One region of the Paenibacillus tritici genome, then DNA from elsewhere that is predicted to be linked to it. Evidence: riboswitches for the same ligand, from Rfam matches in the RefSeq annotation. Region 1 holds a riboswitch; each other region holds the start of a gene.
The links. A riboswitch is a leader RNA that binds a small molecule or an ion and turns the genes downstream of it on or off. The one in region 1 is predicted to bind cyclic di-GMP.
Positions count from the first base shown of each region.

Region 2: linked by a shared signal. The riboswitch ahead of KDC22_RS02460 (choice-of-anchor A family protein) and the one ahead of KDC22_RS04900 (PA14 domain-containing protein) in region 1 are both predicted to bind cyclic di-GMP.
Region 3: linked by a shared signal. The riboswitch ahead of KDC22_RS31475 (flagellar assembly protein A) and the one ahead of KDC22_RS04900 (PA14 domain-containing protein) in region 1 are both predicted to bind cyclic di-GMP.
Region 4: linked by a shared signal. The riboswitch ahead of KDC22_RS02015 (anti-repressor SinI family protein) and the one ahead of KDC22_RS04900 (PA14 domain-containing protein) in region 1 are both predicted to bind cyclic di-GMP.

Region 1 is NZ_CP073365.1:1,162,725-1,166,211, forward strand. Features, by position in the region: gene KDC22_RS04895 (sugar phosphate nucleotidyltransferase) at 1-979, shown strand, start outside; cyclic di-GMP riboswitch class I at 1,117-1,197, shown strand; gene KDC22_RS04900 (PA14 domain-containing protein) at 1,212-3,487, shown strand, end outside.
Region 2 is NZ_CP073365.1:555,412-558,898, forward strand. Features, by position in the region: gene KDC22_RS02455 (YhjD family protein) at 198-566, opposite strand; cyclic di-GMP riboswitch class I at 1,281-1,373, shown strand; gene KDC22_RS02460 (choice-of-anchor A family protein) at 1,462-3,487, shown strand, end outside.
Region 3 is NZ_CP073365.1:7,322,959-7,326,445, reverse strand. Features, by position in the region: gene KDC22_RS31475 (flagellar assembly protein A) at 1-1,592, opposite strand, end outside; cyclic di-GMP riboswitch class I at 1,639-1,731, opposite strand; gene biuH (biuret amidohydrolase) at 2,326-3,009, shown strand; gene KDC22_RS31465 (ABC transporter substrate-binding protein) at 3,044-3,487, shown strand, end outside.
Region 4 is NZ_CP073365.1:446,525-450,011, reverse strand. Features, by position in the region: gene KDC22_RS02025 (TasA family protein) at 1-498, shown strand, start outside; gene KDC22_RS02020 (helix-turn-helix domain-containing protein) at 759-1,091, shown strand; gene KDC22_RS02015 (anti-repressor SinI family protein) at 1,204-1,353, opposite strand; cyclic di-GMP riboswitch class I at 1,382-1,466, opposite strand; gene KDC22_RS02010 (2-oxoglutarate dehydrogenase E1 component) at 1,940-3,487, shown strand, end outside.

The DNA of each region.
Region 1 (3,487 bases):
GAACACCATGCTGGTGAGCGGAGCGAATCTGGCGCTGATGGGCGTAGTTCCAGAACATGCTTCGGAGAAATACGGCTATATCATTCCAACGAGCGCAGAGGCAGGGGCGAGCGGTTACCTGCAGGTGAGCCACTTCCAGGAGAAGCCGGACCGCAAGCAGGCCGAGGAGCTGATCAGCCGGAATGCCCTCTGGAACTGCGGGGTATTCGCTTTCCGTCTGGGCTACCTGCTCGATATCCTGCAGCGCAAAGGGCTGCCGCTGAATTACGAGGAGCTGCAGAAGCAGTATAAGCTGCTCTCCTCTATCAGCTTTGATTACGAAGTGGTGGAGAAAGAGGATAATATCGTGGTCCAGCCCTATGCCGGATTCTGGAAGGACCTGGGGACCTGGAACACCTTAACAGAGGAAATGACCAGCAACCATGTCGGCAAAGGGTTCGTGACCGCTGACTCCGAGGGCACCTGCCTCATTAACGAGCTGGATATTCCGATCACGGTGATCGGGGCGAAGGATCTGATTATTGCCGCCAGCCCGGACGGCATTCTGGTGACGCATAAGGCAGAGAGTCCGCGGATCAAGGAAGTGCTGAAGTCTTTTGAACAAAGACCGATGTACGAAGAGCGCCGCTGGGGCCACTACAAGGTGATTGATTATGTGAAATATGATGAAGGCAATGAGGTGCTGACCAAGCGGATCTTCATCAACGAGGGCAAAAACATCAGTTACCAGCTGCATCACAAGCGCTGTGAAATCTGGACTTTTGTCAGCGGGGAAGCAAGCATTGTGATTAACGAGAAGATGCACAACGTGAAGGCAGGAGATGTGGTAAGGATACCAGAAGGGACCAAGCACGCGATTCTGGCGCTTACAGATGTGGAATTTATTGAGGTGCAGACCGGCTCTGAGCTGGTAGAAGAGGATAACATTCGTATTACTCTGGACTGGGAGGATATAGATCTACATCAGTTCATTTCGTAGGTCCAACTTATCCATTTAACCAATTGTTACAATTTCAAATCAGGTACTGAGAACTATTTTTTGGATAAATTTCGCCAATACTATACATTAAATTTGCATACTGACGATACTTACGGTAAGAGGGATTGATCCTTCCAAAACGACAAAGGCAAACCTAATCGAAAGATAGGGACGCAAAGCTATAGGGCCTTCGCAAGAGTGGCAGCCTGGCTACCGAAAGGAAGAGAATATTGTGAAAACTTACCGTAAGTCTCGTTTGCTCTGCACTGTGTTGTCGCTGGCCGTATTATTGTCTGCTGTACCTGTAGGACTCGGAATAGCCCCGTCATCGGTCAAGGCTGCATCTGCTTCCGGAGCACCTGTGAATCCCAATGCTTCAGCCCAGGCTGTCAAGCTGCTGAACGATCTCTATGAGATCTCGGGAAATGGAATTATCACAGGGCAGCATGATTATTTCGAGAGCCCGGATGAGCTAAGCAACAAGCTGAAGGGAACAAGCGGACATTACGCAGCACTGCATGGTTATGAGCTTGGAGCGATTGGCGGACAGACGGAGAGCGGAGTTGCCAAGCAGCGCAAGAATATCGTCTGGAGTGCGACGAACTGGTCCAGAGCGGGCGGGATTGTCGCTATGACGTTTCACCAGAGCCTTCCGGGCACCAGATATGAATGGTCCAATGTGCAGAAGCCAATCACCCAGGCGCAATTCGACAAATACGTAACCCCCGGCACGACTGAGTATAAAGCGCTGATTGCGGATCTCGATAAAGTGGCCGTTTCCCTGAAAAGCCTGCGGGATGCAGGTGTTCCGATTCTATGGAGACCTTACCATGAGATGAACGGCGGCTGGTTCTGGTGGGGGAAGAAGAACAATTTTGTTGCACTGTGGAATATAATGTATGACCGTTTCGTTAACGTTCATCAATTAAATAATTTGCTGTGGGTGTGGAACCCGAATGCGCCCAATTCCAACTCAGACCCTTACGAACGGACCTATCCGGGTGCGGACAAAGTGGATGTGCTGGCAGCAGATATATACAATAATGACTACTCGAATAAATATCATGATGAACTGTCCAGCCTGGCTGCCGGTAAACCGATTGGCATCGGGGAGAACGGTGAAATGCCAAGTATATCCAAGCTGAAGCTTACCCAGCAGAATTATGTGTTTATGATGAACTGGGGCAAGATGCTCTATGAGAACAACAGCACGGCGACAATCAAGAATTTCATGAATGACAGCTATACCCTGACTCGTGACCAATATAAAGCCTGGGCAGGACCTGTGGCAAGACCGACACTATCGCCAACAGCAACGCCTACACCTGTACCAACAGCAACGCCTACGCCAGTACCAACAGCAACACCTACGCCAGTACCAACAGCAACGCCAACGCCTGTACCAACGTTAGCAGCACCAACAGTCCCTCCGGTACCGAAGCCAGTCCCCGTTCCCAGTGATACGGAACAGCCGCCCCTCCAGAACGGTCTGACGGGAGAATATTTCAAGAATATGACCCTCTCAGGCACGCCAGTGATGGTGCGCGGTGATAATGTGGTCAGCTTCAACTGGCGCCAGGGAACTCCGGCTGCTGCGCTGGGTACAGATGCCTTTTCGATCCGCTGGACCGGCCAGATTAAGCCTGCTTACAGCGAAACCTATCAGTTCTACACTACCTCGGATGACGGTATCCGCTTATATGTGAACGGCACAGCAGTCATTGACAGCTGGGTCAAGCAGAGCGGGACAGTCCGTACCGGAAGCATAGCCCTTACTGCCGGGCAACAGTACGATATCAAGCTGGAATATTATGAGAACGCTGGCGATGCGAATGTCCATCTGATGTGGCAGAGCCCGAGTCAGGTGAAGGCTACCGTTCCGGCCAGTGCATTATTTATAAAAACAAGCAATACCTCCATACCTGCTCCATCTGCAGCACCAACGCCAACAGCAACGCCGGCACCAGTACCAACACTAACGCCAACAGCAACGCCGGCACCAGTACCAACACCAACAGCAACGCCGGCACCAGTAACTACACCGACGCCAACACCAGTGCCGACACCAACGCCGACAGCGGCACCTGCTCCGGTACCCACTCCTACAGCAGTACCGGAGAATCCTCCGGCTGCAAACGGATTGTACGCGGAATACTTCACTAATATGACGCTATCGGGCGATCCCGCTGTAGTGCGCACCGATGCTGTACTTGATTTCAACTGGCGTCAAGGCTCGCCGGATGCCGCCATCGGCATAGATTTCTTCTCCGTACGCTGGAGCGGCAAGATTAAGCCGCTGTATACTGAAACTTATCAGATCTATACCACTTCGGATGACGGTATCCGCGTACGGGTTAACGGTGAGCTTGTGATCGACAGCTGGGTGAAGCAGAGCGGGACCGAACGCTCGGGCAGCATAAGCCTGACCGCAGGCGAGCTGTATGATATTCAAGTAGAGTATTATGAGAATCAAGGGGATGCGAAAGCGCGCCTGATGTGGCAGAGTCC
Region 2 (3,487 bases), 610 kb from region 1:
GGTAGCCTTCTTATTGCATGGCTTTGTATGCTTTGTTTGTTTATTGTGTTTAAGGATCAGGTAAGTCGTAGGATTCTGTATCCTGTAGCTTTTGCGGTTATTTGTGGTACGTTAGGGTACTGGACGGTGTTAATGTAATTGGCATCCGGGGTTCGCTCGATTCAAAAGTCCTGCCGCTTGCGGCAGGACTTCTTTGGCTACCAAATTGCAATCCTCTTCTCCATCCCCAGGTAGCTGCGCATATGCAGGGTGGCTTGGGCGGCAATCACATCATCCAGCAGCAGCATCCGCTCATGATAACCCCTGCAGACGAATTTGGCTTCCACCCCAATCTCCAGCCGCTGCTGTTCATAGACCCTCAGACCACGGGCCCGCATCCCGGCACGGACCTCCCGCAGATCGGCAGTTGCGGCATGGACGGCACTCTGAATCACCTCCAGATAAGGCGCGGGCGTGCGCAGCTCGGATGACATCACGGAAGCATCGCGTTCAAAGGCGGATATAATAAGCGGCAGCAAAATATAGGATTTGACCAGCAGGTTGTCCTGGCTCTCTGCTCTCTGCATCCCTCTCAACCCCTTGGCAAGAACATATATTCGCATTGTAACTCAAAGTGCAAAGAATAATCAACGAAATTTATAAACTCAGGCTAACTATGTGACATAATTCACAATAAAATATAAAGAATTATTTTATATTAAAATTGAAATAATAAAGATTAAAAAATCAGTTCAAAGGAGAATGGCAATGAGTCATGAAGGAAGTCTCCGCCGCGGTTTGGTATTCGGGTTCATTCTAAGTGTTCCTCTATGGGTGTCGATCATTGGCTGGGTTCAACTGCTGGGGGTTGCTTAAACGGGTGTTGTCCATAATTGGGTGACACCTGTTTTTTGGGTTTATAGTAATCCATAAATAGGTAATATTACATACCGAAAGGAATAGACTGTAATTATATATACAAATAGAATGATAAATAGGACATATGTATCAAATTTTAATAATAAAAATTAATATAATTATAGAGGATAAGCTACAAGTACTGCGGTTAGGGTCTGATTTCTTGGATTTTTTCGGCAGGCGCAGAAAAGGGTAGTGAGGCCTTAGCCCTTGGGGGACAAGGGGTTGGAGAGAATTATTTTCGAGGGAGTAGCTAAAAATATATTGGAAAAGGATTGACAATAGGACTGGAGACCGGATAAACTGAAATTAGTACAAAAGTAACAAATGTCATAGACTCAACAACGATAATACATAAGCAACTATCAATTTCATATCGAAATCATGTACAAACGCAAACCGTTTCGAAAGAGCGGGACGCAAAGTCAGGAATCTACCGCCCCTTAAGTTGAGGCTAAGGTCGTCCGGCCGCCGTGAAGCTAACCCTTCTTGGCGGTCTTTTTTTGTTATAGTTATGCGGCAGATTCATAGAATAGTTAATAGTTAAATAGGAGGTGTGGACTATTGAGAACTAGAGTGCGGAGAACAGCCGCTGTCTTTCTGGCGGGCATCATGACCTTATCTAGCGCCTTTTCTTGGGGGACGGAGGTAAGGGCAGCTTCGGGTGTGCCTTATAACCCTACAGCGGTTTTGGGAGTTGCAGGCAATTTTAATGCTTTTCTATTCGGAGATTTCGCACAAGGTAATGATCAGATTGAAGGCCGCCTGGCAGCAGCGGGGGATATTACTCTCTCCGGTGGGTACGGAGTGGCCAGGGCATACAGGAATTCAACACCTACGGATGTTCTCGTCGCCGGCAGGAAATTTACACATTCGGGCAGCGGAGAAATCTACGGAAACGTGGTCTATGGGGACAGCATTTCAGCCAATGAGCCTAGCGTTAACATCAAGGGCACGAAGAAGCAGGGCAGCCCGATTGATTTTGCAGCAGAGAGGCAGTATCTGATCTCGCGTTCCGCAGAATACGGGGCATTGTCCAGTACCAATGAGGTTGGTAATAATCATTACGGAGGACTTACCATCAATGCACCGGACCGCTTCAATGTGGTTCATCTGGATGCTGCCACGCTGGCAACTACAAATCATATTCAATTTAACATTGCCGGGAATGCCACATTGATTATTAATATAAGCGGATCTACAGTCAATGTGCCAAGCTTTGCAATGAATAACGGCAGAGCAAGCCAGGTATTATTCAATTTCTACGAAGCGACAAAGGTGGATATCGCGTATACATCCTTTTTTGGGACGATACTCGCTCCTAACGCGGATGTCCATTATTCCGGAGCGGAGCTGTACGGGACTCTAATTGCACAATCTTTTAGCGGCGGAGTAGAGCTGCACCTTGGAATGTACGAGGGAGAGGGACCGCCGCCGAGTCCAACGCCGACAGTAACGCCAACGCCTAGCCCAACACCGACGGTAACACCGACACCGACAGTGAAGCCAACACCGACGGTAACACCGACACCAACAGTGAAACCTACGCCGACGGTAACACCGACACCAACAGTGAAGCCTACGCCGACGGTAACACCGACACCAACAGTGAAGCCTACGCCGACAGTAAAACCGTCACCGACACCTAAGTGCACCCCGACGCCAATACCGACGGTGAAGCCAACGCCAACGCCTACGGTGAAGCCGACGCCGACACCAACAGTGAAGCCGACGCCGACGGTGAAGCCGACGCCAACACCGACAGTGAAGCCAACGCCAACACCGACAGTGAAGCCGACGCCAACGCCGACGGTGAAGCCGACGCCAACACCGACAGTGAAACCGACGCCAACGCCGACGGTGAAGCCAACGCCAACACCGACGGTGAAGCCAACGCCAACACCGACAGTGAAGCCAACGCCAACGGCAGTACCAACACCGACGCCGACGGCAGTGTCAACACCGACACCAACGGCAGTACCAACACCGACGCCGACGGCAGTGTCAACACCGACACCAACGGCAGTACCAACACCGACGCCGACGGCAGTGTCAACACCGACACCAACGGCAGTACCAACACCGACGCCGACGGCAGCACCAACGCCAACACCGACTGCCGAGCCGACACCAACACCGACGGTAGAGCCAACACCGACACCAACGGAAGCGCCGACACCGACGCCGACGGCAGTACCAACACTGACGCCGACGCCAACGCCGACGGAAGAGCCAACACCAACGCCGACGGCAGTACCAACACCAACGCCAACGGCAGTGTCAACACCGACACCAACGGCAGTACCAACACCGACGCCAACGGCAGTACCAACACCAACGCCGACGGTAGAGCCGACACCAACACCAACGGCAGCACCGACACCAGAGCCGACGGTAGAGCCGACACCAACACCGACGGCAACACCGACACCAACGGAAGAGCCAACACCGACGCCAACGGCAGTACCAACACCGACGCCGACACCAGAGCCGACACCAACACCGACGGCAGCACCGACACCAACGCCGACGGTAGAGCCAACACCAACGGCAGAGCCAACACCGACGCCAACGGCAGTACCAACACCAA
Region 3 (3,487 bases), 1.5 Mb from region 1:
TCCTCCTGAAGCAGCTCAATATCCTCGCTCAGCTTGCGCAGCAGCCTGGAGAAGCTGCCCAGAACACTGTCCGTAATCATCTCGGTGAATGATCCCGGATGGACGAACACCTCCAGCAGATGGAGGAGCTGGTCCGTACCGGGCCCGAACTCGCCGTTCATACTGCTAAGCGCAGCTTGCAGATCGCTGATCAGACCTGCGATATGGCTGTACTTATCTTCCATTAGCAGCATGACCACCAGACCGTATTTCACCGATTGCTGGCGGGATTCTACATTCTTGGCTAACTGCCGCGCTGCCTCGCGCAGTCCGTCCGTCTCGGTCAGCAGCAGGCTGGAGAGGCAGTGCAAGCGGTGCTGCTGTACCCCGGGGTGACCGGCGTACAGGCAGCACCCTGTGGCTTGCCCGCTGATATAGATACTTCCGGTTGCTACAATCGTAGATTGGCATACGCTGCCGTAGACATACACATTACCCAGTGCCTCAATCCGCAGCGGGCCTTCGATATCCTCTGTTACAATGAGGTCACCGGCGAACAATAGTTCACCGGCAGCGCCCGCCATCTCCCTGGTCAGCACACGGACTGCCGGGAAGTCACATCTTCTGACACTGCCGGTGCCTCCGCAGATGCGGGGTCTTCCGGTGTGCATAGCCACAATATCGCCGCATGGAAGAAGCCGGGCGTGATCTCCGGCGGCGACGTAAATATCCTGCGGCGGCGGTGGAGGCAGCACTCTTCCATCAGTGTCGAAGCCGGGGATTCCTTCTTCGGGCGGCAATTTGCGGGCGAACACCTCCCCCTCCAAGGCAAAAGGAGCCCCCGGAAACCGGAGGTACTCCAGGGTATCCCGAGGCTCCTTGGCAGAGCATCCCTGGAGCATCCCGTTGCCCTGCAGCGTATGCTCCGGCAGAAATAATTCCAGCCGGGATGCCTTGCCGGGCAGCGGGGCCCGTCCTTCAGCAATGCAGACAGGAAGGTAGGTGGGGTTCTCCAGTTCCGCGTACAGGGCCGGAATATTCAAGTTGCGCAGAATGAAGCGGTTATCCAGTGAGGCGATAATCTGTTCTATGGTAAGCGTGGACAGCAGCACCGCCGGGTTGGGCTGGGCACGGACTACCGCCTCGAAGGCAGCAGGGCAGTTGACCAGATTCCAGGCGTACTTCTCAGCACGGTATAAAGTGAAGTAGACCTTCAGCTTGTCGGGTGAAACTGTAATCTGATACTGGGGCTTCTCGCAAATCTCCCAGGTAATATAATCTGCCTTGGTCACTTCGGTCGGTTCTGTAACGGTCTTCCAGTTGATCTTCAGTACAACAGGGTGAATAGCAGAGATCCGGGCGGGAGCGCCGCCGGGCAGCGGGGGAGTGATGAATATCTGGTTGTTCTGCACGAGGATGATTCCATTCTTATCTCCATTTGCCCCGTCAGAAGCTCGGCCCTCTACAGAGAATGAATCCAGGAGACCGTTACGTTCAAGCATTAAGGACTCCACAAATTCATATCGGTTTGGTTCGATAAACTGCTGCGGCATGGTCGTTACCTCACTTTTTTTCGTATAATCAATGGCATTCGTACAGAAAAAGAACATCATAAAGCCTGGGAGGGCTTCCCGGTGAGAGCTGGCTTAAGTGGTCTCTATTGGCAGCCTGGCGACCCTAAACGCGACTCTTGGCGTTCTTAGGCCCATGGCTTTGCGTCCTGCCCTTTCGGGAAGTTTGCCTTTAGAAATAGATCAATGATATACACTCTGTATGAGGCGATTTGTTTCTTCTATATATTATAGTTGAAGTCCCTTCTGCTTGGTCGACTGTAATCGACAAAAAGAGTCATCACTAGTTCCTGTGTTGCATTAACTTCTGCAAACAAGCTTAATTCTAGTACTTAAAGAGCTATTTTTCAACTATATTATGCCTATTTATCAAAAATCTTAAAATGTGCAGCCCTATTTCGACAAGTGGAAATAGATTAAATTTCAAGAAAACTGGTTTCCCAGCGTTTACAGCTTATGGGAGAAATTCGTGAATAATTAAATCTTGAATAGCGTGATTTGCGTAGGGCGTCTGAGGCTGTTGTCTTGGGCGGCCTTTTTTGGCGTGGGGCTAAATGGTATTCAAGGGTGGAGGCGGGCCTAATCAGAGGCAATCGTGTAATGTATATGTTATATATGTGATTAAACACAAACAAAATGTATATTAATTCGTAATAAAAACGAAGACACGATAAAAATGTTGTAATATAATCTAACACATAGCAAGACGGATGGTCATTATGTTAATAAACATAACATTAATCAAAGCAGAAAACTCGGGAGGGGAGCATGAACCATGCAAATTTCAGCATCACCATACATTTGGCCCTATGACGGCGCTATGGACCCGGCGAAGACGGCACTGATGATTATCGACATGCAGACGGATTTTTGCGGCACAGGCGGGTACGTGGAAAGAATGGGCTATGACCTCTCTTTAACAGCAAGAGCAATTCAGCCCATCTCGCGGCTGCTGGCACGCATCCGGGAGATTCCAGGGTTCACTGTGATCCATACCCGGGAGGGGCATAAGCCGGATTTGTCCGATCTGCCGGCCAATAAACGTTGGCGCAGCAAGCAAATCGGTGCCGAGATCGGTTCGGAAGGACCGGCGGGACGGATTCTTGTCCGGGGTGAGCGCGGCTGGCAGATCATTGATGAACTGGCACCTGTACCGGGAGAGTACATTGTCGATAAGCCGGGCAAAGGCAGCTTTTATGCTACAGACCTGGATCTGATATTGAAGAATAAAGGGATTACCCACCTGATTCTGACCGGAATCACGACGGATGTCTGCGTACACACAACGATGAGGGAAGCAAATGACCGCGGGTACGAGTGTCTGATCCTGGAGGATTGCACGGGGGCTACGGATGAGGCCAATCACCTGGCGGCGCTGAGTATGGTTCAAATGCAGGGCGGTGTCTTCGGAAGTGTGAGTAATTCACAAGCGGTGCTGAAGGCGCTGGAGCAATATTAATAGTCCAAATAACATCATAAACGGGGGAATCACCATGTGGAACAAGTCCAGATCTAAAGCGCTCATCCTGCTTACTTCACTGATGCTGCTCATCACAGCCTGCGGCAATCATTCAGAGACCGGCAAGGCCGAGGGACAGGGAGCAGGCAGCTCCGGTGAGCTGAAGAAGGTGGTACTCAGGCTGAAGTGGATTCACCAGGCGCAATTCGCCGGATTCTACACCGCAGTTGAAAAAGGCTTCTATAAGGAAGCGGGGCTGGATGTGGAGATTCGGCCGGGGGGCGCGGATTTCCCTGCGGTGCAGATGGTGGCTTCGGGCAGTGAGGAATTCGGGGTAACCGGTGCCGACCAGATTGTCATCGCCAGAGAGAAGGGCGTCCCGGTCAAAGCGTTGTCCGCGATATACCGCAAAACCCCGTTCGTCATGTTCGCACTTAAAGAATCGGGCATTAAGACGATGGAGGATCTGGTCGGCCAG
Region 4 (3,487 bases), 720 kb from region 1:
ACTACAACCAGCACGGCAACCTTCGCCGCAGGCACGCTGAAGCTCGGCTCTTCCTTCAATACACCGGTAGCCCTGACGAATCTGAAGCCGGGAGACTACACCGTCCGCACCTTCACCTTATCGAATGACGGCACACTGGATATCAAATTCCTCAAGCTTGCCACCAGTTACACCGTGACCGATTCGCTGGGGGATAACGCCGGACAGGATCTCGGAGACCACTTCAAGGTTAAGCTCCTCAAGGATACTTATACCGGCGGCTCCACCAGCGGATATGTCCTCTCCGAAGTCTCCCTGAAGAATCTGAAGAATATCGCCAGCTACGACCTCGTAGCCATGGGGGCAGTACCCGGGGGCATTGCCGCCGCCCAGTCCAAAACCTTCAAGGTAGCCTTTGAATTCGTGGACAACAGCCAGGATCAGAACATCTTCCAGGGCGACAGCTTATCCCTGAACTGGACATTCGATGCGCTGCAGGGTCTGGGAGAAACCAAGTAACCCGGAGCCTTCTATATCCAAACGGCATATCCTCCCTCATCCGGGCGGGGTATGCCGTTTTGTCGCGCTCCCTTCTCTGTTCAATGACTTTTGTTCGTTTTACAGATTTTTGTTATACTGACAAGTGAAAACGGCTTTGCCGTCCTTCTAAGGGGCGGTACCGTTACAGCGAGAAAGATAAGGATAATGTATAGCGCGAAGCATATAAATTCTTATCTTTTAACAAAAGTACGGAGGGCGTTGTAATCGTGTCAGATACTATGGGAAGCCGCATCCACAGGCTCCGGCTGGAGAAGGGGTATTCTTTGTCCGAGCTTGCGGATAAGGCTGATGTGGCGAAATCATACCTCAGTAATGTGGAACGGAATATCCAATCCAACCCCTCCATTCAATTTATCGAAAAAATTGCCGATGCGCTTCAGGTATCCGTTCACGCATTACTGTATGGCGGACATGCGGAGACTGAAGAACCGGCGCTGGATGGAGAATGGTTCCGGTTGGTACAGGAAGCGATGGCCTCAGGAATAAGCAAACGTGAATTCAAGGAATTTCTCGATTACCAGAAATGGCGTATGGATCAAAAGGACAATTAAAGACGTTGAAGCTGGCGGAGCAGGTCTCCAGCCCTGCCGGGACACAGAAAAGGACACAGCGACCGGTTCGCTGTGCCCTTTTCTGTATGTATCCGTACAATAAGTGACCGTCCTACATCGCCTGGAGCGCCTTCTCGCTGAAAAACCGGCGGATTTCCTCCGCCTGAATACCCGCCTGCTTGGCAGACATCAGCAAGTACACCCATTCTAAATCCAGATCAACTGCCTGCAGCTCGTCATTCCCCTGGTTGGACATATCCAAGAAATCTCCTCCTAGAATTTTCGCGTCCCCAGGCAGTCCGGCCATCATAGTATTTCTACTTTAGATCCGAGACTTTGTGCCCCTGTCTTTCGGCAGGTTTACCCTTTACTGGACCCTTTCCGTGAAAGGATCTGGCAAGAATCGTTGAAAGCGTTCTCCGCAATAACATTATACAAGATCTTATGCGAATAGTGTGTCGTTTTCTGGAATTTTTTTATGTTAAATAGTGAGGAACCTTAGCTGAAATTGCCAGTGGCTTGTATAAATATTTCCATTTCCAAGTTCAAACGATCCATATTAGGTTTAATATACTAGAGGGCACTAGATCCGTTCCGTAATCATAATATAGAAATATAGAAACAATTACCCATTTCCAAAATATACAAACCTCTAAATTATGATTGTTCTGTATGAATACTGTAATGAATCATGCCGTTTTGCGAACGGATTGCACGAAAGTATGAATTGATTACCCCGCTGGAAAGTAGCACAATAAGATGAGAATGAAACCGCAAACATTTGCAGCTCCGCCAAGTGGCACACCTGTATGCCACGCGCTGAGTTTATCCGTTAGGAGGACCTATTCATGGCAGTCAAAGAGCCCTATAACGCAACTGTATGGAACAAATATTACGGCCCCAATCTGGGCTACATCCAAGAGCAGTATGAGCAGTTTGTCAAGGACCCCTCTTCTGTTGAACAACATTACCGCGATCTCTTCACTGTATCCGGCCCCCCTCCTCTGGCTCCAGACGCCGAGAGGGTTCCAGGGCCTGCAGTTTCAGCGGATGCCGACTGGCTCAAGAAGGCTGTCAAGGCCTCGAAGCTGATCGCTAATATTCGTATATATGGCCATATGGCCGCTAACATCGACCCGCTGGAGCGCAGCAGTAATCCGATGGCCAAATGGCTGGAGCTGGAGACTTATGAGCTCACCCGCGAGGATCTGAATGCCCTGCCCGCTTCGCTAATCTGGGATAATGCCCCTGCGGATGTGCATACCGCTATGGATGCTGTCCACAGAATGCGGCAGGCCTACACACAGACCATTGCCTATGAATTCGGGCATGTCCACGATGAGAGTGAGCTGCGCTGGCTCAACAGCCAGGCGGAATCCATGACTTCCCCGGCCCCGCTCAACAATACGGAGCGTAAGGAGCTGCTGAAGCGCCTGGTTCAGGTAGAGCATTTCGAGACCTTCCTGCATAAGACTTTTGTCGGCCAGAAGCGGTTCAGTCTGGAGGGCAATGACGCCCTCGTGCCTATGCTGGACGAGATTGTGCGGGCAGCCGCGCATGACGGCGCGGAGCATATTCTGATGGGCATGGCGCACCGCGGAAGACTCAACGTACTGGCCCATATTCTGGGCAAGCCTTATGATATTATTTTCTCGGAGTTCCATCATTCGCCGAACAAGGAGCTGTTCCCTTCCGAAGGCTCAATGGGTGTCACCTACGGCTGGAGCGGCGATGTGAAGTATCACCTCGGGGCTGACCGTGCTGTCCGCGAAGGCGAAACCGTACGCACCCGGATCACGCTTGCCAATAACCCGAGCCATCTCGAATTCGTCAATCCGGTAGTAGAAGGCTTCACGCGTGCCGCCCAGGAAGAACGGAATGCACCGGGCCTGCCGAAGCTGAATACGAGCAAGGCGATGGCTGTGCTGATGCACGGCGATGCTGCCTTCCCGGGTGAAGGTATCGTTGCAGAGACTCTTAATATCGGCAAATTGCAGGGTTATCAGAATGGCGGTACCGTGCATATTATCGTCAATAACCGTATCGGCTTCACAACGGAGAGCGAGGATTCCCGTTCCACCCATTACGCCAGCGACCTGGCCAAAGGGTATGAGATTCCGATCGTGCATGTCAATGCCGATGATCCGGAAGCTTGCATTGCCGCCGTCCGTCTGGCCAGTGCTTACCGCCACCAGTTCAAGAAGGACTTCCTGATTGACCTGATCGGCTACCGCCGCCACGGACATAACGAAATGGATGATCCTGACACTACGCAGCCTATTGTCTACAGCAAGGTGCGCAACCACCCTACTGTCTACCGGGTATATGCAGAACGCCTTGAGCGTGAGAAGGTGATCACCGAGGATGATGTGAAGAACATGATTACCGAGGCCGAG